One region of the Caballeronia sp. LZ029 genome, then DNA from elsewhere that is predicted to be linked to it. Evidence: predicted binding sites of a transcription regulator. Region 1 holds the regulator's gene; each other region holds the start of a gene.
The links. The regulator LexA, encoded in region 1, represses DNA repair genes until DNA is damaged. The targets are predictions, from matches to a motif close to ACTGTATNNNNATACAGT.

Region 1 (7,433 bases):
GATGACCATCGCCGTGCTGGCGAACGCGAGTCCCGTCAGCACGATGACGGGCAGCGCGATCAGCATCGACGGAAAACTGGCATAGCCGAGCGCGCCCGCGACGATCATGATCGCGACGCCCGACAGCACCGACTTGCTCGCGGACCATACGATCTCGCCGAGCACGATGTCGCCGAGCGTGAGCGGCGTATGCATGATCGCTTCCCATGTGCGCTGCACGTGCATGCGCGAGAAGCCCGAGTACATCGCCTCGAAACTCGCGGACATCATCACGCTCGATGCCGCCGTGCCCGCCGCGAGAAACGCGATATACGACACGCCGTCGACATGCCCGACCATCAGCCCGAGACCCAGCCCCAGACCGAAGAGATAGATCATCGGGTCGGCGAGATTGCCGATCATCGAGGCGATCGCGAGCTTCTTCCAGACGAGATAGTTGCGCCGCCACACCGACATCCAGTGCGTTGCGTTGGCGGGCAGCGCGCTGGATAGCGGCGTGAAATTCTCCGCGTGCTTCGACTGGCGTTTTCGTCCGATGCGGGATTGTTCGAGCGTATCCATTGATTCAGTCCACCATCTCACGTCCCGTGAGACGCAGGAAAACATCTTCGAGATTCGCCGGACGATGCAGATAGCGCACGTCCGCGCGGCCTTTCACGCGCGCATGCACGGGCTGCGGATCGTCGACATAGCAAAAGAGCGTTTCGCCGCTCACTTCCATGCGCGAGACGAACGGCTCGAGCTCCGCCGCGAGCGCCTGCGGATCGGGCCCGTAGATCTCGATCACATCCGAGCCGATCACCGATTCGATGAGATCGCGCGGCCGTCCCTCGGCAATCTTGCGGCCTTCCTCGATCACACAGAGACGATCACACAGACGTTCGGCTTCTTCCATGAAATGCGTCGTCAGAAGGATGGTCTTGCCGCGCGCGAGAAGCGAACGCAGGCGCTCCCAGATCATATGCCGCGCTTGCGGATCGAGTCCGGTGGTGGGTTCGTCCATCACGAGGACATCGGGATCGTTGACGAGCGCGCGCGCGAGCGTGAGACGCCGCTTCATGCCGCCCGACAGTTCGCCGACGCGCGCATCGGCCTTGCTCTCCAGGCGCGCGAACTCCAGCAGCGAAGGCACGAGCGCATCCATGCGCGCGCCGGTGAGACCGAAGTAGCGGCCGAACACAGTCAGGTTTTCGCGCACTGTGAAATCGGGATCGAGATTGTCGAATTGCGGCACGACGCCCACGCGTTCGCGCGCGAAACGGGCGCGCGCGGGCACCGGCTCGCCGACTAGACGGATCGCACCGCTATCGGGCGAGGTGATGCCGAGCAGCATCTTGAGCGTCGTCGTCTTGCCCGCGCCGTTCGGGCCGAGCAGTCCGAAGCATTCGCCGGGTCGCACATCGAACGACAGACCATCGACCACGGTGCGCTCACCGTAGTGCTTCCTTACTTCGCTGAACTCGATGGCGGGCGCGCCGCTTTCATCGGACTCGCGTGATGTTTGATCAGTCATGCATTCGTGACGCAGGAAAAATCGCGTAGGGGAAATCCAGCGGGCTAGTGTAATCCATTGCACCAAGGCGATGCCTGGCGTGCAACCGCGTGCGGCGAGCGCGTGTCAAACCTGTGCGACGGGCGCCGAACCGGTTCCGGCCGAAAGTGCCAGAGGCTTGTCCGTCGGCGTGTTCGGAGTTCTGGCACGGTGCGAGCTAGCATGTTCGCGTCGGTAAGCGTTTTCCAGCGTTGTCACCCAAAGGGCGACGCACGATGATGAAGCAACGCCGCGGGTAAATGTTGGCCAGGGAGGTCATGATGGAAAGCTACCGAAAAATCCTGCTCTGCTATGACGGCTCCAGAGAAGGTCGCAAGGCATTGCGGCAAGGCGCGAATCTCGCGCTGGATCTGAATGCCGAAACGCACGTCCTCGCGGTGGTGGACATGCGCTCGAGCATCGCGCAGAGCGCCGGACTGCTAACCGATATGGCCTGCGGACGCTTCGAAGAGGCCGCGCGCGACATTCTGCAGGAAGGTGTCGAATGGCTGCGCGAACGCGGTCTTCAGGCGCAGGGACACTTCGCGTTCGGGCATCCGATCGACGAGATCGCCGCGCTTGCCGAAAGCCTTCAGGTCGATCTCGTCGTGGTCGGGCATCGCTGCCGCAACGGTCTCGCGCGCTGGTGGATGGGCGCGGGCAACACGCCCTTGCTCGACCGCGTGAAGTGCAGCATTCTCGTGGCCGTGTGTCAGGCGGGTGAATCGGCGGAGGCGGAAGACGAAGCGGCCTACGCGGCCAAGCCTGTCAAGGCCGAAGCCGGCGCCTGAAAGCCGGCGCCTGATCGTCAGCCGTTGAGATCGACCGCGACGAGCTTCCATGACACGAGGCCGTAGCGGTGAAAGATCGCCGAGTAACGCGCATCGCCGGCGCCGTGCTGATACGTGACGACGAACGTGTTCAGGCTTCGATAACCGGCGGTGGTCTGCGGCGGTTCCTTGGGCGCCTGCTGCGCGGCCGTGACGCCCGAGGCCGGCGCGTTCGACGGCGTTGCCGGTGAACCGTTTCCGGCCTGCGGCGGTTGCTCGCCCGGATCGCCGCGCGGCGGAATGCCGTTGAGAATCGCCGCGACGCCGTCCGGTGTCGCATATGAATCGACGAGAGGACCGACGAGCGCCGCGCCGATCATCGCCCCGATGATTGCGAGCGGATTGCCGCTCTTTTGAATATCGACGCGGCGCGTGAGCAGCGCGCCGACCTGTTCCTTGAGGCTCGCGCGCAGCGCGGGAAAATCCACGTACTGGTTGACGGTCTGCGCGTCGCGCGCATCGGCCGCGCGTTTCACTCGATTCAGCGCGATATAAGGTGACGCGTAAATAAAAGCGAGCGCCGCGACGAGAATCAGGACGACGAACGCGGTAGCGACAGAGCGGGTAGTGCGGGACATGCGACGACGAAGCCTCTTTGCAAAACGTGAATCCGGGATTGACCACGCCGGCGCGCGATAAATCCCGTGAATTCACGTTCCGCCCCGATTCAAGCGAGGATGCCGCCGGCGAGCCCCGCGTCTTCCTCCGCGATGCACCGGTCGATCATGCGCGACACTTCGTCGATCTTGCCCACCAGAATCACGCGCGATTGCCCGCGATACACGCGCACCGGCGCGCGCTGTTCCGGCTCCGCGTGCACCGTGCTGCTCAACGACACGCGTGCGAAAGCAGGCTGGCGGGACGGCAGCGCGGGCATGTCGTCGAAGAGGTCGGGGGCGGTTTCGGCGTGCGGCGTGCCGCATGCGATCAGCGTGCGCAGATGGCGCAGGCGGCCAAATTGACGGAAGGGCAGCAGACGGGCAAAACGTTCCATGATGACTCTCCAGACGATAGGACGCACCGCGGCGCACCGCGCACGGCGGCCGTCATGCTTGTTGTGTTTGAGCCGCCTCGACTGAGCGTTAAAGCGGTTGGTGAGGCTATCTTGCGATGTCAATGGGACATTTCTTGTCCCATTCTTATCTCTTTCTGAACGTGAGCGAACGATTTGCCCGCGGTTTTCGCCTCCCGCCCTTGCCGGGCGGAGACTTCAGAACTCGCCAGAACGAATCAGGCCAACCGCGATGCCTTCCAGCGCGAAATCGCCGCTGCCGGAGCGCACGAAAATGTTCTCGTAGTCCGGATTCTCGGCGATCAGCTCGACCCCGTCCGGACGGCGTTTCCAGCGTTTGACCGTGACGTCGTCGCCCAGACGCGCGACGACGATCTGCCCGTCCTTCGCCTCGGTGCGCTTCTGCACGGCGAGCAGGTCGCCGTCGAGAATGCCGGCGTCGCGCATCGACAGGCCGCGCACTTTCAGCAGATAGTCCGGCTTGCTGGAGAAGAGCGCGGGATCGCAAGCGTAATGCTGCGAGATGTGTTCCTGCGCGAGGATCGGGCTACCTGCCGCGACGCGCCCGACGAGCGGCAGCGACAGTTGCATGATGCTCTGATGCGGCAGCGTGAACTGATGCGGCAGTTCTTCCGAGCGATCGATGCGCGAGGCGTCGCCGAGCAGCCGGATGCCGCGCGACGAGCCCGCCGCCAGTTCGATCACGCCCTTGCGCGCCAGCGCCCGCAAGTGCTCCTCGGCCGAATTCGCCGAGCTGAAGCCGAGTTCCGCCGCGATCTCGGCGCGCGTCGGCGGAAAGCCCGTGCGGTCGATCGCGCGCTGGATCAGTTCGAAGACCTGCTGCTGGCGCGCGGTAAGTTTTGATGTCTTGGTCACAGGCTCTGGCCCCTGGGTGCACTGTATGGATGGACAGTTAGCTGTATTTTTATACAGTATTTTGCGCTTTTCAAGCTTTACTTTAAGTTCGCCCGCCCGCCGCAGCCGAGGAGGCGGTTCGCCGCCGCCGTCGCTTCTTCCGTCCAGGAATATGCTTCTTAGCAGTTTTACGTATAAAAAAGTGAATAACGATTATTTCTAATCATATAGACGCCTCGATAGACTGATTCCGTCAATTCGATAAGACGGAGAACGGGGAATGCAAAGCATCAAACTGGGATTGGGCAAAGGCGCGCGGCGCGTGCTTGCGGCGGCGGCGCTGACGGCGGCGGGCGTCGGGCTGGCTGCGTCGGCGTTCGCGCAAACGTCGTTTCTGAACGTCTCCTACGACCCGACCCGCGAGCTGTATCAGGACTTCAATCAGGCGTTCGCGAAGAAGTGGAAGGCCGACACGGGCGAAACGGTCACCTTCAAGCAGTCGCACGGCGGCTCGGGCGGACAGGCGCGCGCGGTGCTCGACGGTCTGCAGGCCGATGTCGTGACGCTCGCGCTCGCCTACGACATCGATGCGCTCGCGTCCAAAGGACTCGTCAACGCGGACTGGCAGAAGCGTCTGCCGGACAACGCGTCGCCGTACACATCGACGATCGTGTTTCTCGTGCGCAAGGGCAATCCGAAGCACATCAAGGACTGGGACGATCTGGCCAAGCCCGGCGTGTCGATCGTCACGCCGAATCCGAAGACTTCGGGGGGCGCGCGCTGGAACTATCTCGCGGCGTGGGCGTATGCGCAGCACAAGCCGGGCGGCAACGACCAGACCGCCAAGGACTTCGTGACGAAGCTCTACAAGAACGCCGGCGTGCTCGATTCCGGCGCGCGCGGCGCCACGACGAGCTTTGTGCAGCGCGGCCAGGGCGATGTGCTGATCGCATGGGAGAACGAGGCGTTCCTCTCGGTGAAAGAGTTCGGCACGGACAAGTTCGAGATCGTGGTGCCGTCGGTGAGCATTCTCGCGGAGCCGCCGGTCGCGGTGGTCGACAAGGTCGTTGACAAGCACGGTACGCGCAAGCTCGCCGATGCCTATCTCAAGTATCTGTACAGCGACGAAGGACAGCAGATCGCTGCGCGCAATTTTTATCGGCCGCGTTCGGACAAGGTGCCTGCTGAACTCACGAAGCAGTTTCCGAAGCTGAAGCTCTACACCATTGACGATACGTTCGGCGGCTGGACGAAAGCGCAGAAGACGCATTTCGCGGACGGCGGCGTGTTCGATTCGATCTATCAACCGCAGTAAGCGAAAGAGCGGGCGACGCGGCGCGTCAATGACGCCGCGCGCCCCGAAGCAGCGACGCGCCCAACCCCGGCGCAAGACAAGGATCAATCAAGGATGACGACCCTCACATTCAAGAAGCCGAGCGCGCTTCCCGGGTTCGGCCTGACGCTCGGCATCACGGTGGCGTACTTAAGCCTCGTGGTGCTGATTCCGCTTGCCGCCACCTTCGCGAAGACCGCGACGCTCGACTGGGCGCAGTTCCTGCGCGCGGTTACGTCGCCGCGCGTGCTCGCGTCTTATCGGCTCACGTTCAGCGCGGCGCTCGGCGGCGCGCTCATCAACGCGGTGTTCGGCTTTCTCGTCGCGTGGGTGCTCGTGCGCTACACGTTTCCGTTCAAGCGCATCGTCGATGCGATCGTCGATTTGCCGTTCGCGCTGCCGACCTCCGTCGCGGGCATCTCGCTCGCCGCGGTCTATGCCGGCAACGGCTGGATCGGGCAATATCTCGCGCCGTTCGGCATCAAGGTGGCGTTCACGCCGCTCGGCGTGCTCGTCGCGCTGACGTTCATCGGCTTGCCGTTCGTCGTGCGCACGGTGCAGCCGGTGCTCGAAGAGTTCGAGCGCGAGCAGGAAGAGGCCGCCGCGTGCCTCGGCGCGACGCGCTGGCTCACGTTCCGCCGCGTCGTGCTGCCTTCGGTGTTTCCCGCGCTCCTGACCGGTTTCGCGCTCGCGTTTGCGCGCGCGCTCGGCGAGTACGGCTCGGTGATTTTCATCGCGGGCAATGTGCCGATGAAATCCGAGATCACATCGCTGCTCATCATCACGAAGCTGGAACAGTACGACTACGCCGGCGCGACCGCGCTTGCCGTCGTGATGCTGTGCGTGTCGTTCCTGATGCTGCTCCTCATCAACACGCTGCAATGGTTTCTCCAGCGGCGCACGAGCAAGACGGGTGCGGCGCCTGCCGTCGCCGCCGGGCCTTCGCTGCATGTCGGACATCCGGGCGGAGGTCAGGCATGAGCACGCCCGATAGCAAAGCGCTTCCGGTGCACGCCGCCGCACGCGTGCGCGCGAGCAGCCTCAATCCCGTCACCGAACCGCGCGCCGTGCGCTGGCTGCTGACGGGCATCGCGCTCGTGTTTCTCGCGCTCTTTCTCGTCGTGCCGCTCGTCGCGGTGTTCGTGCAGGCGTTCGCGAAGGGCATCGACTATTACTTCGAGTCGCTGAAGGATCCCGATGCGTGGTCCGCGATCAAGCTCACGCTGATCACCGCGGCGATCGCCGTGCCGCTGAACGTCGTGTTCGGGCTGGCCGCTTCGTGGGCGATCGCGAAGTTCGACTTTCGCGGCAAGGCGCTCCTGACCACGCTCATCGATCTGCCGTTTTCGGTTTCGCCGGTGATCTCCGGTCTCATCTACGTGCTGATTTTCGGCGCGCAAGGCTGGTTCGGTCCGTGGCTCGCCGCGCACGACGTGCAGATCATCTTCGCCGTGCCGGGCATCGTGCTCGCGACGATCTTCGTGACGTTTCCGTTCGTCGCGCGCGAGCTGATTCCGCTGATGCAGGCGCAGGGAAACGACGAAGAGGAAGCGGCGCACGTGCTCGGCGCATCGGGCTGGCAGATCTTCAGGCGCGTGACGCTGCCCAACGTGAAGTGGGGCCTGCTCTACGGCGTGATTCTCTGCAACGCGCGCGCGATGGGCGAGTTCGGCGCGGTATCGGTGGTGTCGGGGCATATTCGCGGCCAGACCGACACGATGCCGCTGCACGTCGAAATTCTCTACAACGAATACAACTTCTCGGCCGCGTTCGCGGTGGCGTCGCTGCTTGCGCTGCTCGCGCTCGTGACGCTCGCGCTCAAGCTCCTCGCGGAGCGGCGCATGTCGCAAGCCATCGGCGAAACCCGGACAC
Region 2 (7,433 bases), on a different contig from region 1:
GCGCGGATCATCCGTTGCGGCACTGCACGTCGCTGGCGGAGCTATCGGATGCGGAGTGGCTGCTGAACCCGTCGCCGGAAAGCTCGACGCAGGCGCTGCTTCACTCGTATGCGGAGCGCGGTCTGACGGTGCCGAATCGCGTGATCGAGTGCCCGAGCTTCATCATCGCGCATGGCTTGTTGCGCGGATCGGATGTATTGGCCGCGCTGCCTGCCGCGTTGCTCGAACATTCGTGGGTCAGCGAAGGGCTCGCCATTTTTCCGATCGCCGATCCGTTGCCCGCGGTGTCGGTGAGAGTCGTGACGCGGCGAGATAGTCCGTTGACGCCCGCAGCGACGGTGTTGCTCGAATGCCTGCAACACGCGGCGCGTTCGCAGTGACATGCGCCGAACATCTCATAACCATTTAGTTCGGATTCCCTAGAACTTCAGTCTGAGCATGAAGCCGAGCGTGAACGGAAGATCGCTCGAAGGAATCGGCGGAATCAGGATGATGTTCGCGCCGACGCGCTTGTATTCGAGCATGATGAGCGGCGCGGCCACGGGTCCGACCGTATGGTTGTGCCCGATGCCATAACTGCCGTAGTCGTAGCCGGAGATGAGGCCGGCCATGACGGCGAGCCTGACGTAGTTCCAGTGAAGAAAGTCCGGGCCCCAGACGCCGCCGCCATAGAACGACGGCTTCGACAGCGAGTTGCGAAAGTAGCCGCCCGTCACCGCCCATTGAGGCGCGACCCAGCATTCCGCGCCGATGCCGGGATTGAACTGCTCGAAATCCTTGTCCGGGTGAAAGTGATGCGATGCGACCATCGCATCGAGCCAGAAACCGTCGCCACACCAGCTCGCGTGCGCGGCAGGCGCCCAGGCCGACGCGGCGATGGCGGCAACGGTCAACAGGCGAGCGCGGAAGGTTCGGAAACGGGACAGCCATGTGCGCATGGGTTCTCCGCCATCGCGCGTCTACGATGGCGCCTTTTTTTGAGATGGAGGTCGAGGCGAACTCTACCTGATCGCGCGATTTTCGTGTGTGCTGACGAAAAGCCCGTGACGGCTTGCGCAAGTTTTTGCAATCTCGGCGAAACTTGTCGAAGTTTTTTTCGTATTCGAGGCAAAGCCCGATGAACGTCTATAAGCGTCTCATTCCTTTTCTGGCGGCGGTTGCATTGACGGCGTGCACGCCGCTGCAGGTCGTCACGCATCATGTGTCGTCGAGCGAATCGAGCGTGCCGCCGGGGCGTTATCAACTCGATCCGCATCACTGGAACGTGAGCTTCGACGTCGATCATTTTCACTACTCGCGCTTCGTCATCCGGTTCGACAAGACGACTGCGCAACTGGACTGGAATGCGGACGGAATGTCCGGAAGCTCGGTGCGAACGACCATCGACGCGTCGAGCGTCAACACCAACGTGCCGCTGCTCGATCGCATGGTGAAAGGGCCGGACATGTTCGATGTCGAGCGTTATCCGAGCATCGTGTTCGTCAGCACGGCTTTCCAGCGCACGGGCGACGACAAAGGCGTATTGACCGGCGATCTGACGATCCGGGGCACCACGAAGCCGGTGACGCTGAACGTGACCTTCAACGGGCACGCGGTCAATCCGCTAACGAAGCAGGAAACCCTGGGCTTTTCCGCCGACGGACATTTCAGCCGCGCGCAGTTCGGATTGACGACGTGGTATCCGGCCGTCGGCGACGATGTGCACGTCGCCATTCAGGCCGAGTTTTCGAAAGCGCCGGCTGATGCCGCTCAATGACGCGCGGCGCTCAGGCCGCGGTCCAGTCGAGTACGACCTTGCCGCTGTTTCCGGACAGCATGGTGTCGAACGCCTGCTGATAGTCGTCGACGGGAAAAGTGTGCGTGAGAATCGGCGATAGATCGAGGCCGCTTTGCAGCATCGCGACCATCTTGTACCAGGTCTCGAACATCTCCCGTCCGTAGATGCCCTTGATTTCGAGGCCCTTGAAGATCACCTGATTCCAGTCGATCGCAGTCTGCGCGGGCGGAATGCCAAGCAGCGCGACCTTGCCGCCGTGATTCATCGATTCGAGCATCGCCGTGAACGCGCTCGGCACACCGGACATTTCCAGACCGACGTCGAAGCCCTCGGTCATTCCGAGTTCGCTCATCACGTCGCGCAGGTCTTCGTTCGCCACGTTGACCGCGCGCGTCGCGCCCATCTTGCGGGCGAGTTCGAGGCGATAGTCGTTGACGTCGGTGATGACGACGTTGCGCGCGCCGACATGCCGCGCGATGGCGGCGGCCGTCACGCCGATCGGCCCGGCGCCGGTGATCAGCACATCCTCGCCGACGAGATTGAACGAAAGGGCCGTGTGCGTCGCGTTGCCGAACGGATCGAAGATAGCGGCGAGGTCGTCGGAAATATCGGGCGGAATCTTGAACGCATTGAACGCCGGAATCACAAGGAATTCGGCAAAGGCGCCTTCGCGGTCCACGCCGACGCCGACAGTGTTGCGGCACAGATGACGACGGCCCGCGCGACAGTTGCGACAGAAGCCGCACGTAATATGGCCTTCACCGGACACGCGATCGCCGATGGCGAACCCGCGCACTTCCTGACCCATCTCGACGATCTCGCCGACGTACTCGTGCCCGACATGCATTGGCACAGGGATTGTCTTCTGTGCCCAGTCGTCCCACTTCCAGATGTGGATGTCGGTGCCGCAAATCGCCGTCTTGCGGATACGGATGAGAACGTCGTTGTGGCCGACTTCAGGCCGCTTCACGCGCGTCAAGGTAAGGCCAGGTGCACGTTCGAGTTTGGCGAGGGCTTTCATTGCGTTGATCCTGACGTTTGGTCTTCGTGGTGCTGCTTCGACGGTCGCGGGCTCGTGGTCCGATCCCTGGGTTTATGCGCATAAAGTCGGCGGTGCTGCTCAGCGGATCACGCCGAGCGATCGGCCGACGCGCGCAAATGCATCGACTGCGCGATCGATCTGTTCCGGCGTATGCGCCGCGCTCATCTGCGTGCGGATGCGTGCGCGGCCCTTGGGCACGACAGGGTAGGAGAAGCCGATCACATAGACGCCTTCTTCGAGCAATGCATCCGCCATCTTCGAGGCGAGTTGCGCGTCGCCGAGCATGACCGGAATGATCGGATGTTCGCCGGGGACGAGATCGAAGCCGAGCGAAGACATCGCGCTGCGGAAGCGCGCGCCGTTTTCGCGGACGCGCCGACGCAGGGTCGCGCCTTCTTCGCTGTCGAGCAATTCGAGCACTTTCAGCGATGCCGCCGCGATACTCGGCGCCAAAGTGTTCGAGAAAAGATACGGCCGACTGCGCTGACGCAGCAAATCGATCACTTCCTTGTGCGCGGCGACATAACCACCCGATGCGCCGCCGAGGGCCTTGCCGAGCGTTCCGGTGATGATGTCCACGCGATCCAGTACGCCGCAGTGCTCCGGCGTTCCGCGTCCGTTTTCGCCGATGAAGCCCACGGCGTGCGAATCGTCGACCATCACGAGCGCGCCGTAACGGTCGGCGAGATCGCAGATGCCGGCAAGATTCGCGATGATGCCGTCCATCGAGAAAACGCCATCGGTCGCGATCAGTTTGAAGCGCGCGCTGGCGGCGTCGGCTTCCTGAAGGCGCGCTTCGAGATCGGCGAGATCGTTGTTCTTGTAGCGCAGACGTCGCGCCTTCGAAAGCCGCACACCGTCGATGATGCTGGCGTGATTCAGCTCGTCGCTGATGATCGCGTCTTCCTCGGTCAGCAGCGTCTCGAAAAGGCCACCGTTCGCGTCGAAGCAGCTCGAATAGAGAATTGAGTCGTCGGTGCCGAGAAACTGCGCGATCGACTGCTCGAGTTCCTTGTGTACGGTCTGCGTGCCGCAAATAAACCGAACGGACGCCATGCCGAAGCCGTCGGCGTCGAGACCCGCCTTCGCGGCTTCGACGAGGCGGAGATCGTCGGCAAGACCGAGATAATTGTTCGCGCAGAAATTCAGCACACCGCTTCCGTTCGCGAGCCGGATAGCCGATGACTGCGGGCTCGCGATCACGCGCTCCGTTTTGTAGAAGCCCGCAGCGCGGATTTCGTCGAGCGTCGAACGCAGATGGGAGAGATACCGGTCTTTCATCGCAATCCTTGTTTTGGGCTGATCGTGTGTTCGGCCGCGCGGCGCCCGCAAGCGGCCCATAGCCCTGTTATAGTGCATTCATCGCATCGGACATGTTCGATATTTCGAACGTATTTCCGATATACCGAACACTTTAAGGGATTGATCGATTCATGGCAAGCACGGGTTCAGAAGGAAAAGCTAGCGATCTCGCGGGAGCAGGCGCAACGCCACCGCGCGTCGGAGAGATCATTCAACGCCTGCGCAGTGAACGGAAGTTGACACTCGACGATCTATCGAGGACGGCAGGTGTGTCGAAGTCGATGCTTTCGGAAATCGAACGCGACAAGGCGAATCCGACGATCGCGGTCGCGTGGCGGCTGACCAACGCGCTTGGCATCAGCCTGGATCAATTGTTCGCGCAGCAACGGCCCGTTGAAGCGATCCGGGTCGCAGGGCCGCATGAAATACCGACGCTGACCGGCGATAACGGTGGCTATCAACTGCGTGTTTGGGGACCGATAGAACTCGCCGGCAGGTTCGAATGGTACGAACTCACGCTGCAATCGGGAGCTGCGCTCACGTCGAATGCGCACGAGCCTGGGACGCGCGAGCATCTCACGGTGCTGAACGGATCGATCGAAGTGGATGCGTCGGGTGCGACGCGCCGGCTCAAAGCGGGAGAAACGGCACGTTACGCAGCGGACGAAGGGCACGCGATCCGCAACGTGGGCCGCGCCGACGCCAAGGCGCTTCTGGTGGTGATTCACGGCTGATGCGGGGCCACCAAGGCAACTTTATGCGCACAAAGTCCCGCCGCCAGAAATGAAAAGCGGGACGCACGTCGAGTGCGTCCCGCTTTAAGCAGCGCCGCCATCGCGGCGCTTATGCGCCTGACTTACGGCTTCTTCACTGCGTCCTTCAGATCTTCACGCGCATCGCCCACGCCCTTCTGGACCTTGCCCGCAGCTTGTTGCAGATCGCCCTTGGCTTCCTGAGCCTTGTCGCCGGTCACTTTCCCGACGCCCTCGTTGATCTTGCCCTTCACCTGCTTGCCGACGCCTTCGACTTGATCCTTGTTCATGTGAGTTCTCCCGTGGTTTGCAGCGCTGTTGGCCGCGCAGTGCCGTCGAACGAACGCAGTAGTGTCTGCGCGTTCCGCTCAGGGGATTTCCTAAGCATGGTTCTACGATGCGCTTCGTTAGCCGGCACGCATAGCAGTGGATGTCTGAAACGCACGTAGGCGGAATCGCACATACACCCGGGTCGAGTAGCGCGACGCTAGTTTCATTGCAACAAGTACTGTATGTTTATACAGTACAATAAGACCAGTTGGCGAAGGGGGTGAATCATGGAGTCGAATGGCGAGAATCTCAGCAGGAGACAGTTTGCCCGCGCTGTGCGTGACCTGGAGCAGATCACGCGGCAGATAGCGGGGCGTTACATCGACAAAGGCGTGCCGTTGACCTGGCGGCTGCTGCATGCGATCGAAGCCGAGGCCGTGGCGGACCTCGGATTTGCCGGACGGCACGAAGCCGCATTGCGCGAACTGTTCGCGCGTCCCGACGACTTCCATTTCCCCGAAACCGACGACGTAGTCGACGTCGCATCGTCCGATGCATTGCCTGCTGTTTTCGGCTTCGCCGTGGACGCCTACGAGCGCGCGGCCCGACAGCGACAACCGCAGGCCGTCATCGCCGCGCACTGACGCGCACCCGCCCGGCACGCGGCGAGAACCGCGTGCCTTGGGTCATCTCATCCGGCATCGAATCGCTTCAGGGCGCAAAGTCCGCCGACATATCCGCATCGGAACGCGCTTCGAGCCTGCCATCCCGACACGCTGCGCGAAACACCTCGTAATCCTTCTCCACCTGATCCGCGTACGCGCGGCCGTAGCGCACGAGCACGTCCGCCATACGGTCGCCGTTGCCGAGATAGCCCGAAATGTCCGACGCGCGTCCGCCCGATTTCGCGTGCGCACGGGCAAGCGCCCAGCCGCACAGTGCGGCGTATTCGCGAAAGGCATCGTCGCTGAACGTTTCGAGTTCGGGGGAAATCTTCATGTCGCGCAACTGACGGATGTACAGCGCACGTCCGAGAGGCCCCGTCGCCCAGCCGAGGAACGGATCCGTGGCCGCCTGCATCAGCCGTTGTCCGTGCACGACGCGCTGACCGTCGTGGCCGGAATCGTCGGCGTCTTTCGCATGGTTCGCGTATCTCGCGACAACCGATGTCGATGCCTCCTTCATCTGCAGGAAAAGTGGTTTGTCGTGGTGATCGGTAAGCAACAAAACGAGGCAACGCGTGCCGACACTGCCCACGCCCACCACCTTGAACGCGACGTCCTGCAACGTAAATTGCGATAGCAGCCTCGCGCGCTCCGGCGTCAGCGTGGCCACGTACTTCAGAATGAGCGCTCCGAAAATCTCCTGTGGGCTGCCTTTCAGCGTCATCCAGCCATCGTTCCTGTCGATCAACGTGCTCTGGCCGCGAATGTGGAACACGGCAGGCGGCGCATCGCGGATGCGCCACGCGTCGCCGGTTCGCTCGGCGAGTTTCGTGCGTACGGCGCGAAGCCCGTTCGATGCCGCGCTTGATCCGCCGCCGCGCGTCTTCGTTCTGCACGGCGTCGTACATGCGATCGAAGGTGATGCGCTCGTACCAGAGATCGAGCACGCTCATTTCCGCGTATGCGCGCAGATGCGTCTGATAGCTGCGCGCGGCGAGAAACGCGAACTCGTCGGCGGCGAGATTGCCGTGGCCGAGATGGCGGCCGGCGATCGTGAAGCTCGCGACGAGTCGTTTCAAATCCCACTCCCAGGGGCCGAGCGCGGTTTCGTCGAAGTCGTTGAGATCGAAGATGAGCGCGCGCTCGGGCGTCGCGAAGCCGCCGAAGTTGGACAAATGACAGTCGCCGCAAATCTGGATCGCGATGCCGCTGTCAGGCGTGGTAGCCAGATCATGCGCCTGCAAGATCGCGCTCCCGCGATAGAAAGTGAACGGCGAAACCAGCATCCGGCCGTAGCGCAAGGGAATCAGCGCATCGACACGACCTTCGCTGCTCATCCGCAATAGTTCGATGGGATCGCGATCGACGTCGCCAATCGCATCGTGCGCGCCGCGCGGCGTGCGCTCACGCGCGGCGCGTCCCAACGCGCGGCGCTCCTGCCAGGATTGACGGGCCATCGCTCACTCCTTCTTGCTCTTTTGCTTGCGGGTGGAAGGAAGCCGTATGGACGACAGTAGTGACGAAACGCCTCCGCGGCAAGACAGTGATCGACACTTCGGCGAACACCTTCGCTTGACGTTCGGCGCTCGAAGCCCGACCCTGTGCGCAGTGCAACACAGCGCGCA
Region 3 (7,433 bases), 770 kb from region 1:
TTTTCCGGAAGACGACGATGAAACCCTCCGCTCTTGCGCTCGCCCGAAACCTGGCCTTGCTCGCCACCCTCCTCGGCGCGGGATTCGCGCACGCGGAGGAAATCGCCAGCGTCAACACCAATTTCCGCTTCACCGGCTCTGATCGCGTGAGCGTCGACGCTTACGACGATCCGCTCGTCCAGGGCGTGACCTGCTACGTGTCGCGCGCGCGCACGGGCGGCGTGAAAGGCACGCTCGGCATCGCCGAAGATCCGACCGAAGCGTCGATCGCCTGCCGTCAGGTCGGGCCGATCAAAATCGCCCAGCCGCTCAAGCAGAAAACCGATGTGTTCTCGGCCGGCATGTCGTTCATCTTCAAGACGCTGCACGTGGTGCGCATCGTCGATGCAAAGCGCAATACGCTCGTCTATCTGACGTACAGCGACCGCGTCGCGACCGGCAGCCCGAAGAACAGCGTGACGGCCGTGCCAGTGCCCGAAGGCACGACCATACCGGTGAAGTGATGCGCAACTGTCCTGTCCGGCGCGTAGCAAAGTTGTAAACTGAGCGATTCCGCCCGCCTCAGACTTTCCCGACGATGAATGCCGACCGTTTCCGCAACGCCGCACGCTACTGGCGCTCGCCGCTCGTGCCTGACGCGGACATGGTCACGGCCGAATACTACGATCACGAATTCTCGCCGCACTGGCACGACGCCTACACGGTGCCCGTCATCGAAGCCGGCGCGGAGTGCTACGACTATCGCGGTGCGCATCACGTGGCCGAAACCGGCTCGGTGCCGGTGATCAATCCCGGCGAGGTGCATACCGGCGCGCGGGCCGTCGATGCGGGCTGGCGCTATCGCGTGTTCTATCTGCCGGTGCCGTTCGTCGAAGGCCTCGCGCGCGATATGTCGGGGCGGCGGGAATCGTCGCCCTGGTTTCCCGATGACATCATCCGCGATCCCGATCTGGCGCGGCGTCTGGTCGTCGCGCATCGGCTGCTGGAAAGCGGCGCCGACCCGCTCGCCGCGGAACTGGCGCTCGTCGATGCCGTGACGACGCTACTCGGCCGCCACGCGCTGGAACACCCGGACATCGCGCCGCTCGCCGCCGACACGCACCGCGTCACGGCGATGAAATCCCGCCTCGCCAACGATCTGCTCGAACCGGTCACGCTTGCCGAACTCGCGCAGACGGTCGGTCTCTCGACCTTCCACGCGGCGCGTCTCTTCACGCGCGAAACGGGTCTCGCGCCGCATGCATGGCGCAACCAGTTGCGTATCGTGCGCGCGTTGCCGGCACTGCGCGCGGGCGCTTCCGTGACCGACGTCGCCGCGGCGAGCGGCTTCACCGACCAGAGTCATTTCACGCGCCATTTCAAGCGCACGTTCGGCGTGCCGCCCGGCCGCTGGCGCTGAGCGCCGCCCAGCCAGGAAAGCGCAAGAACGTACAAGCGTGTGAGCCGGCGTCTTGCGTATCCTCGCTTCCATAGGAGGAAATCTTGAAAGCAATACCCGCTCAACCTTCCGGCGCCGCGTTGCGCGAATTCGCCGCCGGCGCACGCGACACCATTCCGATGATGATCGGCGCCGCGCCCTTCGGCGTGATCTTCGGCACGCTCGTCACCGCAAGTCCGCTCTCGCTCTGGCACGGCCAATTGATGTCGCTCGCCGTGTTCGCGGGCTCCGCGCAGTTCATCGCGGTCGGCCTGATCGCGTCGCATGCGAGCTTCGCCGTCATCTGGGCGACGACGCTCGTCGTCAATCTGCGACACGTGCTCTATTCGGCGACGCTCGCGCCGTATGTCGCGCATCTGCCGCGCCGCTGGCGCTGGGCGCTCGCCGGCCTGCTCACCGACGAAGTCTTCGCCGTCGCCTACGCGCACTATCAGAAGCGCGCGCCGGGCGAGACCGGCCCGCATTACTTTTTCGGCTCCGGCGTCGCGATGTACCTGAACTGGCAGTTGTGGACGCTCGCCGGCCTGTTGTTCGGCGCGGCGTTTCCCGGTCTGAAGTCGCTCGGCCTCGACTTCGCGATGGTCGCGACGTTCATCGCCATCATCGTGCCGCAGCTCGTGGCCGTGCGGTTCGTTGCGGCGGCGCTCGCATCGGGCGTGCTGTCGTTCGCGTGGCAAGGCTGGCCGTACAAGCTCGGGCTGCTCGCGGCGGTGTTCGTGGGCGTCGCGGTCGGCATGGTGCTCACGCTGATGGAAAACCGGCCGCACGAGAAAAGCCGCCTGAAGAACGCCAAGGAGCGCACGCAATGAACTACATCACGTTGATCCTCGGCATGGCGGTGGTCACGTATGTGATCCGCGCCGCCGTGTTCGTGCTGGGCGAGCGCCTGCCCTTTCCGCCGATCGTGCGCACCGCGCTCTCGTTCGTGCCGGTGACGGTGCTCACGGCGATCATCGTGCCGATGGCGGTCTCGCCGCACGGCAACGGCGCCGAAATCACCTGGCGCAATCCGCAGCTCGTGGCGTCGATCGTCGCGATCATCGTTTGCGCGCTCACGAAACGGCCGCTTTTGACGATTGCGGTGTCGCTGACGGTATTTTTCGTCTGGCAGTTCGCCGTGCTGCGCTAAACGTTTCCGTCAATCGGCCGTTAAAAGGCTTTCAAAAAGCATCGAAGAATCCTCAAGTTCCCGGAAATCGCGCCGATATCAGAAACGAATGGACTCCGCCCCGAGAGCGGCGCCAAAGGCATTTCCCGCGCTCCGGACCATCCGGACGCGGAACCGGGAACCAACATGCGTCAAATCACCCTTTCGTTACGCGAAGAGACGATCGCTTCGCTGCATCGCGATTTCGAAGCGTTCATGCGCCTGTCGCTGAAGCTGGATCCGCAATTCGTCACGCCGACGTTCGAGGACTTCCTGCGCGCGAAGCTGCTGGACAACGACACGCCGCTGACCGAGCAGGCGGTGCAGCGCATGCTCACGCACGGCCAGTACGCGTGGGCCAAGCGCGCGCTCGACAAGGAGTTTCCCGATGTCGTCGAAATCCTGATCCGTCAGGCCGCCGAGCACGGATTCGCGTTCGCGATCCGCGCCGACTGGACCGCGGAGGACCTCATCGCGGCATCGCGCGCGTGGGCGACCGCGATCGTCACCGAGGCGAAGGGCGACGTGTCGCAAGTGGACATGCTCGCGTCGCAGATCAAATCGGCTGCGGCGGATATTCGCGAAGTCGAGGAAAAGATGCAGACGCCCGCGTGGCGTCTCGCGGATTCGCTGCGTCAGCGCGTGTACGAAACGAAGATTTCCGTGGAGACGAGCATCGGCTCGACCGCGCGCGAGAAGCTGGGCGAACTGCGCTGCCTGCTGCGGCTCGGCATTTTCTATGGGTCGATCCAGAAGCAGGAGGCGCAACAGGTGCTGGAGTATCTGCGCGCGTTGCGGCCCGAGCTGTTCGTCGAAGAGCCTTACGACGGCTTCACGCGCTTCGCCGCTTGGCTGCGCAGCATCTTTGCACCGTCACAGCGCGCTCCGCGACCGTCACGCGCGCAGCGTTAATCCCACATTCCCTTCAGGCGCGCCGCGATATCGATTTTCGCTTTCGCGGCCGCCGCCAGCCCCGCCGCGGTCGGCGCAGCGGGCGCGATCACCGGCGGCCACGCGGCCGCTTCGAAGTTCTGCATCAGATGCGGCGGGATGAAGCGCGTGCGCTGCGCCCAGACGTGCCGGTCGCCCAGATGCGTCTGGTTGTGCACGTAGAACCGCTGCGGCGTGATGATGTGCAGGTCTTCCTTCGCGCGCGTCATCGCCACATAGAGCAGACGCCGCTCCTCGTCGATTTCCTCGTCGCTGCCCGTGCCCAGATCGGACGGAATGCAGCCGTCCACGCCGTTCAGCACGAACACGTTGCGCCATTCCTGGCCTTTCGCCGAGTGGATGGTCGAGAGGATCAGATAATCCTCGTCGAGCATCGGGACGCCGGATTCGTCGCTCGTCGCGTCAGGCGGATCGAGCGTGAGTTCGGTGAGAAAGCGCTCGCGCGTGGGATACGTCGACGCGATGCTCTCCATCTGCAGCACATCGCCGATGCGGATCGCCGCGTCCTCGTGATTGCGTTCCAGATGCGGCTCGTACCAGCGGCGGATCATTTCGAACTCGGCCGGCCAGCCGGATTCGCGGCCGCACAGTTTCGCCATCAGCCCGACGAAACGCGGCCAGTCTTCGCTGGCTCGCGCGGGAGCCTGAAACCGGGCGATCGCGGCTGGCGCCTGGTCTTGCGCGACGCTATCGAGCAAGCGCCCGGCGATGGCCGGACCGATGCCCGGCAGCAACTGCGCGACCCGGAAACCCGCGACGCGATCGCGCGGATTCTCCGCCCAGCGCAGCACCGCCAGCACGTCTTTCACGTGGACGGAATCGAGAAACTTGAGTCCGCCGAACTTCACGAAGGGAATGTTGCGCCGCGTGAGTTCGATTTCGAGCGTCGCGCTGTGATGCGCGGCGCGGAACAGCACCGCTTGTGCCTTCAACTTCATGCCCGCCTCGCGCGCCTCCAGCACTTTTTCGACGACATAGCGCGCCTGATCGGCTTCATCGGCGACGGAAACGACGCGCGGCTTCTGCGCCGATGCCTTGTCGGTCCACAGGTTCTTCGTGTAGCGCTCCGTCGCGAGCCCGATCACCGCATTCGATGCCTCGAGAATCGGCAGTGTCGAGCGATAGTTGCGATCGAGTGTGACGGTCGCGGCGGGCGGATCGAAATGGCCCGGAAAATCGAGGATGTTGCGCACGGTCGCGCCGCGAAACGAATAGATGGACTGCGCGTCGTCACCGACGACCGTGAGGCCGCGCCCGTCGGGCTTCATCGCGAGCAGGATGGACGCCTGCAGGCGGTTGGTGTCCTGATATTCGTCCACGAGCACGTGATCGAAACGGCTCGCGAGATCCGCCGCCACCGAAGGCTCTGCCGCGAGATGCGACCAGTAGAGCAGCAGGTCGTCGTAATCGAGCACGCTTTGCGCCTGTTTCGCGGCGACGTAGGCGGCGAACAGACGCTTCAGGTCGGCTTCCCACTCGCGGCACCACGGATACGACTGATCGAGCACGTTAACAAGCGTCGCGCCAGTGTTCACGACGCGCGAGTAGATCGCGAAGCAGGTCGACTTCGCGGGAAAGCGCTTCTCCTTCGACGACAACCCGAGTTCGTGCCGCACCAGATTCATGAGATCGGCGGAATCTTCGCGATCGTTGATCGTGAATGATGGCGCGAGCCCGACGAGATCGGCGTAATCGCGCAACAGCCGCGCGCCGACGCCGTGAAACGTGCCCGACCACGTCAGCCCCTGCGCGATCGCGCTTTTCTTGCCGAGCGCGTTCATCGCGATGCGCGACACGCGCCGCGTCATTTCGAGCGCCGCGCGCCGCGAAAACGTGAGCAGCAGAATGCGATGCGGATCGGCGCCCTTCACCAGCAGATGCGCGACGCGATGGGCCAGCGTGTTGGTTTTGCCCGAGCCCGCGCCTGCGATCACGAGCAACGGGCCGCCCGTGCGACCCGGTTCATCGACGCCGAACTCGACGGCCTCGCGCTGCGCCTCGTTGAGCTTCGCGAGATAGTCGGCGACCTGTTTCGCGGTGGAATCGGAAGCGGCGTCGGCGGTGTCGGGAAGCGTGAGCACGTGAAGGAAGGCGGCGGGAAAAGAGTGACGCACACTGTATATCCATACAACCCGCGCGCGCAAGTCTTTGGCTCGACTAGGCTTTTGGCCCCAAATGCAACGAGCCCGGTTCGCGATGAACCGGGCTCGCATCGCGACGAAAGCGGGTACTACTCGGCCTTCTTCGCGTTCTTCAGCTTCGCGTCGGCGGCGGCTTCGTTGGCGTCGGACTGCGCCTCCGTTTTCTTCTTGTCGGCCTTGGCCTGCGCGACGGCCGCCTTCTTGTCGGCCTTCGACTGCTCCTTCGCGGCCTTCTGATCGGCGGCGGTCGGGGCGTCCGATGTCGTCTGCGCGAACGATGCCGCGCTCACGCTCGCAAGCGTCCCCGCGATCAGCGCCGCCAGCAGCGCATTGGTTTTTCGATTCATGATGTCCTCCCTTCTTTTAGATGCCGCGAGCGCCGCGACGCGCGGCCTCGCGGCGCGTCACGCTCAGTGCTGCAGGCCCGCGTCCTTCGGCGTGCCCGGCTCCGTCGCGTTCAGTTCCGCCTTGGCGGCGTCCTTGTCCGCCTTGCGATTGATCTTCGCGTTCTGCACCTCTTCCTTGTATTGCGCCTTGGCCTGCTGGTTCTGCGCCTTCAGCTCGGCCTTCGACGCCTTCTTCGACGCGCGATACTCGGCGTTGGCCTGCGCGTTCGCGTTGCGGCGCTGGACGAGCGGATCGGTCGACGCCGGCGCGACGACGTTCTGCTGCGGAGGCGTCATCGGCTGCTGGGCCTGCATCGGCTGCGGCTGCACCGGCTCGGGCTGCGTCGCGGTCTGAGCGTAAGCGCCCGAAGCGGCGAGCGTGGCGATGGCGGAGCCGATCAAAAGGATTCGTGCGCGAGTCATAAGCTAGTCCTCTCTGTAGTTGGCGTCGGCGGCGCGCTGAAAGCGGTGATGCGAGCGAGCCGCGCGACTTTTGTCGATTCGAAAGATGACCGAAGCTTTGTCGATCAAACGGTCGGACCGGGCGACGATCGGGCGAGTTCTCCAAAACCAGTCATTGTTACCGACGGTTTCATCTGGCTACAATTGCCAACCAGCTCGCTTGCGATCCGATTACCGGTCCCGCGATGGCACTCAGCACGTCGCATGCCCGAAGCACGGTTGTGCGTGGTTTATCATGGAGGCCTTTCCTGCTTCACCCGCCCCATGCCGCCACTCCAGTTCACCCTCACCGGCGATTACGTCGAACTCCACAATCTGCTGAAGCTGATGGGCCTCGCGGACAGCGGCGGCTCCGCGAAGGCGCGCGTCGCAATGGGCGATGTCACCGTCGACGGCAAGGTGGAGCTGCGCAAGACCTGCAAGATCCGCGCGGGTCAGCGCGTGAAACTCGACGGCCAGACGATCCACGTCCGCGCCCCCGAATAGCATCGCCGCCACTTGCGCGCTTGCGCCGCGCACTTGAGAAAATCCGGCCATAAGCGATCGCGTCATCGACATGCCGCACGCGACGCAATAAGCTAGTCGTCTTTCGTTCTGGTTTCAGCGCCGGGTCTGTAGCGTCGGTTTTCCCGTCAGCGCGCGTTTCGCAGCGCGCTCCGCTTGTTGCCCTTCCGCTTTCCAGTCCGCGACGCTCAGTGCGCTGAGCGCCGCCTTTGTTTTCGATCCGAGCAGCCATGCAACCGCAAGTCACGCGCGCGACACGCGCGCATCAAGGACCGCCGAGCCTCTCGCGTCATGCCGTCGACACGGCGCGCCTCGCCGCGCCGCTCGCCATCGCGCAACTCTCGCAGATGGCGATGGGCGTCACCGACACCATCCTGCTCGGCTCGCTCGGCCCCGACGCGCTC
Region 4 (7,433 bases), 810 kb from region 1:
TTGTACAGACCTTGCAGGATCGCGCGCGCTTGCGGAATCGATGCGTCGGGAATGCCGATCTTGCGTGCGAGGTCATCGGCGTCTGCGTCTTGCAGGCCGGTCGACGGCTCGACGGCGAACTTGTGCAGCAGCTCGGGCGTCTTTTCCGCGACTTCTTCGATGTCCATGCCGCCTTCGCTCGACGCCATCACGACGATCTTCTGCGAAACGCGGTCGAGCACGAGGCCGACGTAGAGTTCCTTCTTGATGTCCGCGCCTTCTTCGATCAGCAGGCGATTCACCTTCTGGCCTTCGGCGCCGGTCTGGTGCGTGATGAGCTGCATGCCGAGGATCTGGTTCGCGTATTCGCGGACCTGCTCGATCGACTTCGCGACCTTCACGCCGCCGCCCTTACCGCGGCCGCCGGCGTGAATCTGCGCCTTGACGACCCAAACCGGGCCGCCCAGCTCTTCCGCGGCCTTGACCGCATCATCCACCGAGAACACGGGTTTGCCGCGCGGGACCGCGACGCCGAATTTCCGCAGGATTTCCTTACCCTGGTACTCGTGAATCTTCATGCGTGATTCCTTCAGTCTGAGAGTTGGAGTGAACTTCTATGTGCTTGAACCGCTTATTTTTCGATTCTTGTTTGAATTCCATGCGTGCGCGCAAGCGCTGCCTGCGCGCTACGAGGCGGACTTTGTCTCCGGCCTGTCCTGTACCGTTGTGCCGGTGTCCGTTTGCCCGGCGGGTGCGTGGCCGAACCAGCGCGGGTAATACTCTTTGACCGCGGGGCCCTCGAAACGCAACGCGTGACATCGGCCGAGCTGGAACGGCGGCTCGTCCTGCGGTGCGGTGGCGGAGGGATTGGCGGCGTCGGATTGATTGAACGGATTGCCGTCCTCGATCTTCCAGACGTCGCCGGCGAATGCCTGAATGGCCGCGGTCGGCAAGACGCCGCACAGTTCGGTGAGATGCGTGCAGCCGGCCGCGCCGCGCAGCAGACGGCTGGCTTCGCGGCGAAAACTTTGGAGCAGATTGAGTCCGATGAGCTTGCGATAGACCGGGTTGGACTCGGCGCACAGCGCGCCATAGGGCGACCAGTCCGACGATGCTTCGACGTCGACGATGGTGAGCTTGCGGTCGATGGTGATGCGCAGCCAGAGTTCATGGATCGGCAGGCCGTGTGGCCGGACGCCCGTGGCGAGGCGAAAGTCGCGCGGCTTCTCATCGGTTAGACAGGCGTCGATATCCCAGAGGCCATCGTCGCGCTCGAACGCTTCCAGCCGAATCGCGCGACGGTGGCGCAATTGTCGGGGAGCGGGAGGCGAGAGAGGCATGCTGGAAGTGAGCCGGTACAGGGGAAACCGTGGAATTTTAGCATATTGGGTATTTGGAGCCGGACATGCGTTCCACGAATGAAACGTGCGTGCGATTTCGCCCAAGCAGGCCGACATTCAGTCGTCGACGATCTCTTCGCTCCAGTCTTCGTCGCCGCCCTTCAGGATCTTGCCGATCGTGCCGCTCGAAAAGCCGCGCGCGGCCAGAAAGCGCGCCTGCTTCGCCCGTTCGGCGGGCGTCTCGGGCGGCACGCCGTACTTCTTCTCCCACACGGCTTGGGCGCGCGCGGTTTCGGATTGCGCGAGCTTGTCGGCGGTTTCACTGATGAGCTCATCGCCGACGGCATGGCGCTTCAACTCGCTGATGATCCTGCTGCCGCCCATTCGCGACGCCCGCCGATGCACGACGCTCTCGACAAAGCGCTCGTTCGACAGCCAGCCATCGCGTTCGAGGCTGTCGAGCAGCGATTCGAGCAAATCGGCTTCATCGACGTACGGGCGCAGCTTGCGCGACAACTCCGCCCGGCTATATTCGCGCCGCGAGAGAAACGCGAGCGCGCGTCCCTTGAGCGAGCGCTGCGGGCGTTTGGGATTGTTGACTTCGGTCGCCGAAGGCTTTCGGGTGCGTTGACTGGAGCGGCTGTAAACCGGTTCGGCCGATTCGCCACTTGCCGGCTCGGCAGGCGCGCATTGTTCGAAGGGCTCGAAAGGATCGGCGTCTTCGAACGGGTCCGTGAAGGGAATGAGATCGGGTTCGGAGGGTTTGCTTGCGGGCGCGGCGGGCTGCGGCGCGCGATCGACGGGACGTGCTTTCGGCTGCCCTGTCGCCTGGTTCAGAATGGCGCGCGATTGATCCTGACTCAGGGCGCTTTTGCTGGCGACCTCGCTGTTTACACCGTCTTTAGCGGGCTCAAAAACGCGACGCGCCGACGCGAATGACTTCGCGTCGGCGCGCTGCTTGCTATTGCGTTTGGAGCCGCTCGACTTCGACGATGCACCACGCCGCTCGCTGCTTCGTTCGTAGCGATCGGCAGAGTCGGAACCGCTCTCGGTTCCGTCATCCGCCATGTCAGCCTTCGATCCGAACCGACGCTTCTGCATCGTCCTTCAAGCCTGATGCTTACTCGTCGTCGGCCGTTGCAGCGCCTGCGACAGCAGCTTCGCCCAACGCGGCGACACCCAGCGATGCGCGGATCTTGTTTTCGATCTCGCGTGCGATGTCCGGATTTTCGCGCAGGAATTCGCGCGCGTTGTCCTTGCCCTGACCGATGCGATCGCCGTTGTAGCTGTACCAGGCGCCGGCCTTGTCGACCAGCTTCGCCTGCACGCCGAGATCGATGATTTCGCCCTGACGCGAGATGCCTTCGCCGTACAGGATGTCGAAGATGGCTTCGCGGAACGGCGGCGACACCTTGTTCTTCACGACCTTCACGCGCGTCTCGTTGCCGATGACTTCGTCGTTCTTCTTGATCGAGCCGATACGGCGGATATCCAGACGCACCGACGAATAGAACTTGAGCGCATTACCGCCCGTGGTGGTTTCCGGGTTGCCGAACATCACGCCGATCTTCATGCGAATCTGGTTGATGAAGATCACGAGGCAGTTCGTGCGCTTGATCGTACCGGTGAGCTTGCGCAGCGCCTGCGACATCAGACGCGCTTGCAGACCCGGGAGCGAATCGCCCATTTCGCCTTCGATTTCCGCCTTCGGCACGAGCGCCGCGACCGAGTCGATGACGATCATGTCGATGGAACCGGAGCGCACCAGCGCATCCGCGATTTCCAGCGCCTGCTCGCCCGTGTCCGGCTGCGAGATCAGCAGATCCTGCGCGTTCACGCCGAGCTTTTGCGCGTATTGCACGTCGAGCGCGTGTTCTGCGTCGATAAACGCTGCCGTGCCGCCGAGCTTCTGCATCTCCGCGATCACCTGCAGCGTGAGCGTGGTCTTGCCCGACGACTCCGGACCGTAGATTTCCACGACACGGCCGCGCGGCAAGCCGCCGACGCCGAGCGCGATGTCCAGTCCGAGCGAACCGGTGGAAACCACCTGAATGTCTTCGACCGCCTCACCTGCGCCGAGCCGCATGATCGACCCTTTGCCGAATTGCTTTTCGATCTGCGAGAGCGCGGCGGCCAGGGCCTTGCTCTTTTCCGCAGTCATTCCAGCCGGGCCTTTCTTGCTTTCTTCCATGAATCGTCCTTTGCTATGATGAACGGCGTCTGAGGCAGTGTTCACGGGCTTTTCCGTTGCTCGATCGAGCATACGAAACCACGCTTCACACTCACGCAGACACTGTATAAAAAAACAGTAGTTTTTGCAAGCATGCAACAGCGCGGCGCAGCTTTTTTTCCACGCCGCGCGAGACGCGCCAAAACTACGAAACACCTGGAGACCGCCGCGCCGGGCGACAAACGGTGCCGGCAATATAAGGCGCACACGACGATGCGAATCCTCATTGCCGAAGACGACAGCATACTCGCGGACGGCCTCGTCCGATCACTCCGCCAATCGGGATACGCCGTCGACCATGTGAAGCATGGCGTCGAGGCGGACACCGCGCTTTCCCTTCAGACTTTCGACCTGCTGATACTCGATCTCGGCCTGCCGCTCATGCCCGGTCTCGAAGTCCTGCGCCGCCTGCGCGCGCGCAACTCGCAGATGCCCGTGCTGATCCTCACCGCCGCCGACAGCGTCGATGAACGCGTCAAGGGCCTCGACCTCGGCGCGGATGACTATATGGCCAAACCCTTCGCGCTGAACGAGCTCGAAGCACGCGTGCGTGCGCTCACACGGCGCGGCGCGGGCGGCGGCCCGACGGTCGTCAAGCACGGTTCGCTTTCCTTCGATCAGGTCGGGCGGATCGCGACGATCGGCGATCAGGTCATCGATCTGTCCGCGCGCGAGCTCGGCGTGCTCGAAGTGCTCTTGCAAAGGACGGGCCGGCTCGTGTCGAAGGAACAGCTCGTCAATCATCTGTGCGAATGGGGCGAGGAAGTCAGCAATAACGCGATCGAGGTGTACGTGCATCGGTTGCGCAAAAAGATCGAGCCGAGCGGCGCGAAGATCATCACGGTACGCGGCCTCGGTTACACGCTGGAGAAAGCGGGCGTCACCTCGCCTGGCACGAACGGCGCGGGGCCTCAACCGTCGGGCGTCGCCGTCGGCCAACACTATAAGTAGCCTGCATGGCGTCGCCCGCTTCCACCGAATCGCCCGAGTCGCGAGAGTCGAAAAATCACGCAAAAGCGAGCGCCGACGATTCCGACGCCCAGCGCGACGCGCGCTATGCCAACCCTTTCGCGCCGCCCGACGAGCTCGAGCCCGACGACGAGACGCATCCGCGTTCGCTCTTCGGCGAGATTCTCGACTGGATGCTCGCGCCGCTTCTGCTGCTCTGGCCGATGAGCATCGCGGTGACGTATCTCGTCGCGAAGTCGATCGCGAACGGGCCGTTCGACCGCGCGCTCGAAGCCGACGCCTACGTGCTCGCGCGCCAGATTCAGCCGGTCAACGGCGTCGCCGAATTGCGGCTTCCGGACGCGACGCGCGATTTCCTGCGCGCCGATAACGTCGACAGCGTGTTCTTTCAGGTGCTCGGCACGCGCGGCGAGCTGGTCGGCGGCGACCGCGACATGCCCTTGCCGCACGACGACGATCGTCCGCAGCCGGGCATCGTCGAGTTTCGCGACGATGTGCTGCGCGGCAACGACATCCGCGTCGCGTATACGACCGTCGATCTGCCCGGCCTCGCGCCCGGCCGCGATCCGGACAGCGCGCAGCCGGTGCTCGTGCAGGTGGCCGAAACGCTCGACAAGCGCAGCCAGCTCGCCAACGACATCATCAAGGGCGTGATCCTGCCGCAGTTCGTGATCCTGCCGCTCGCGATCATCCTCGTATGGTTCGGGCTGTCGCGCGGGCTCGCGCCGCTGCATGCGCTGCAATCGAACATCCGCGCGCGCCGCCCCGACGATCTCTCGCCGCTCCAGGCGGGCAGCGCGCCGCCGGAGATCGCGCCGCTCGTCGCGTCGTTCAACGATCTGCTCACGCGCCTCGAACAGAACATGGAGTTTCAGAAGCGCTTCATCGCCGATGCCGCGCATCAGATGAAGACGCCGCTCGCGGGCCTGCGCATGCAGGCGGAACTGGCGATGCGCCAGGATGTATCGACGGAAGTGCAGCACTCGCTCGAACAGATCGCGATGAGTTCCGAGCATGCCGCGCGCCTCGTGACGCAACTGCTCGCGCTCGCACGCGCCGAGAATCGTGCGACGGGGCAGATATTCACGCCGATCGTGCTGACCGATCTCGCGCGGCTCGCCGTGCGCGACTGGGTGCAGGCCGCGCTCGCGAAACGTATGGACCTCGGTTATGAAGAGCCGCCGTTTCCGGTCGAAGTGGAAGGCAACGTCGTGATGTTGCGGGAGATGCTGTCGAACCTGATCGACAACGCGATCCGCTACACGCCGGCGGGCGGGCGCATCACCGTGCGCGTGCGGACCGACGATAACGATCTCGATCTCGTGCATCTCGAAGTGGAAGACACGGGCCTCGGCATTCCGGCCGCGGAACGCACGCGCGTGGTCGAACGCTTCTATCGCATACTCGGGCGCGAGGGCGACGGCAGCGGACTCGGCCTTGCGATCGTCAAGGAGATCGCGACGATGCACGGCGGCTCGCTCGCCATCGAAGATCATGTGTATCAGGAGAGCCCGAGACTCGCCGGAACCCTCGTACGGGTCAGCCTCCAGCGGGTTTTTCCTGCCCGGGACAAACCCTGAGCGTAAGTCTCGCCTAGCCGGTTTGCTCGCGCGAGAAGAACGAGCTTAAAAGAATTTAAACGATCGTTCGAATCACATGCCGGCCAATTCCGCGAACATCCCCGTTACGGCCTCGATGTTGCCCGTCAGTCACCGCGTCAGAACGCCGTAAGTTTTCGTTCCAATAATCTTTGCACCGGAGCCGCCTAGTCGCGGACCGATGTATTCGAAAATTCAAATCAGGAGACGATACATGGCTACGGTTGAGGGGCGCGTGTCACACGCACCGATGACGGCGGAGGAGAAGAAAGTCATCTTCGCCTCGTCGCTGGGCACGGTGTTCGAATGGTATGACTTCTATCTGGCGGGCTCGCTCGCCGTCTATATCAGCAAGACCTTCTTCTCGGGCGTCAATCCGACGGCCGGCTTCATCTTCACGTTGCTGGGCTTCGCCGCGGGCTTCGCGGTGCGTCCGTTCGGCGCGATCGTGTTCGGCCGGCTCGGCGATATGGTCGGGCGCAAGTACACGTTCCTCGTGACCATCGTGATCATGGGTCTGTCGACGTTCCTGATCGGCTTCCTGCCGGGATACGCGACGATCGGCATCGCGGCGCCGGTCATCTTCATCGCGATGCGGCTGCTGCAAGGTCTCGCGCTCGGCGGAGAGTACGGCGGCGCGGCGACGTACGTCGCGGAGCACGCGCCTTCGAACAAGCGCGGCGCGTGGACGGCGTGGATCCAGACTACCGCGACGCTCGGCCTGTTCATCTCGCTGATCGTGATTCTCGCGGTGCGCACGATCATGGGCGAAGAGCAGTTCGGCGCATGGGGCTGGCGCATTCCGTTCCTCGTGTCGATCCTGCTGCTCGCCGTGTCCGTGTGGATTCGCATGAAGCTGCACGAGTCGCCGGTGTTCGAGCGCATCAAGGCGGAAGGCAAGACGTCGAAGGCGCCGCTCACGGAAGCGTTCGGCGAATGGAAGAACCTGAAGATCGTGCTGCTCGCGCTCTTCGGTCTGACGGCGGGCCAGGCGGTCGTGTGGTACACGGGCCAGTTCTACTCGCTCTTCTTCCTGACGCAGACGCTGAAGGTCGATGGCACCAGCGCGAACATCATGGTCGCGGTCGCGCTGCTGATCGGCACGCCGTTCTTCGTGTTCTTCGGTTCGCTGTCGGACCGTATCGGGCGCAAGCCGATCATCATGGCCGGCTGTCTGATCGCCGCGTTGAGCTTCTTCCCGCTCTTCAAGGCGCTCGCCCACTACACGAACCCGACGCTCGAAGCCGCGACGCAGAAGTCGCCGATCGTCGTGATCGCCAATCCGGACGAGTGCTCGTTCCAGTTCAATCCGGTGGG

Region 2: a site for LexA is predicted at 5,381-5,398, ahead of QCE73_RS33255 (DUF2471 family protein). Genes of this name have one in related genera too.
Region 3: a site for LexA is predicted at 5,651-5,668, ahead of QCE73_RS10070 (ATP-dependent helicase). Genes of this name have one in related genera too.
Region 4: a site for LexA is predicted at 3,612-3,629, ahead of recA (recombinase RecA). Genes of this name have one in related genera too.

Annotation. Positions count from the first base shown of each region.
Region 1 covers NZ_JARUXO010000001.1:1,347,380-1,354,812, forward strand. The annotation lists gene QCE73_RS06455 (ABC transporter permease) at 1-561, opposite strand, end outside; gene nodI (nodulation factor ABC transporter ATP-binding protein NodI) at 566-1,513, opposite strand; gene QCE73_RS06465 (universal stress protein) at 1,813-2,322, shown strand; gene QCE73_RS06470 (DUF2939 domain-containing protein) at 2,340-2,939, opposite strand; gene QCE73_RS06475 (hypothetical protein) at 3,029-3,355, opposite strand; gene lexA (transcriptional repressor LexA) at 3,572-4,249, opposite strand; gene QCE73_RS06485 (sulfate ABC transporter substrate-binding protein) at 4,509-5,543, shown strand; gene cysT (sulfate ABC transporter permease subunit CysT) at 5,637-6,542, shown strand; gene cysW (sulfate ABC transporter permease subunit CysW) at 6,539-7,433, shown strand, end outside.
Region 2 covers NZ_JARUXO010000004.1:1,589,373-1,596,805, forward strand. The annotation lists gene QCE73_RS33220 (LysR substrate-binding domain-containing protein) at 1-380, shown strand, start outside; gene QCE73_RS33225 (hypothetical protein) at 420-938, opposite strand; gene QCE73_RS33230 (YceI family protein) at 1,118-1,756, shown strand; gene tdh (L-threonine 3-dehydrogenase) at 1,767-2,798, opposite strand; gene QCE73_RS33240 (glycine C-acetyltransferase) at 2,898-4,100, opposite strand; gene QCE73_RS33245 (XRE family transcriptional regulator) at 4,253-4,855, shown strand; gene QCE73_RS33250 (CsbD family protein) at 4,978-5,163, opposite strand; gene QCE73_RS33255 (DUF2471 family protein) at 5,431-5,787, shown strand; partial or broken gene QCE73_RS33260 (DUF2252 domain-containing protein) at 5,855-7,265, opposite strand.
Region 3 covers NZ_JARUXO010000001.1:2,113,634-2,121,066, forward strand. The annotation lists gene QCE73_RS10045 (CreA family protein) at 18-503, shown strand; gene QCE73_RS10050 (AraC family transcriptional regulator) at 578-1,399, shown strand; gene QCE73_RS10055 (AzlC family ABC transporter permease) at 1,558-2,247, shown strand; gene QCE73_RS10060 (AzlD domain-containing protein) at 2,244-2,567, shown strand; gene QCE73_RS10065 (DUF4088 family protein) at 2,733-3,497, shown strand; gene QCE73_RS10070 (ATP-dependent helicase) at 3,494-5,617, opposite strand; gene QCE73_RS10075 (hypothetical protein) at 5,767-6,024, opposite strand; gene QCE73_RS10080 (hypothetical protein) at 6,088-6,486, opposite strand; gene QCE73_RS10085 (RNA-binding S4 domain-containing protein) at 6,790-7,011, shown strand; gene QCE73_RS10090 (MATE family efflux transporter) at 7,260-7,433, shown strand, end outside.
Region 4 covers NZ_JARUXO010000001.1:539,438-546,870, reverse strand. The annotation lists gene sucC (ADP-forming succinate--CoA ligase subunit beta) at 1-557, opposite strand, end outside; gene QCE73_RS02595 (DUF2889 domain-containing protein) at 666-1,319, opposite strand; gene recX (recombination regulator RecX) at 1,437-2,420, opposite strand; gene recA (recombinase RecA) at 2,440-3,510, opposite strand; gene QCE73_RS02580 (response regulator transcription factor) at 3,763-4,500, shown strand; gene QCE73_RS02575 (sensor histidine kinase N-terminal domain-containing protein) at 4,506-6,098, shown strand; gene QCE73_RS02570 (MFS transporter) at 6,331-7,433, shown strand, end outside.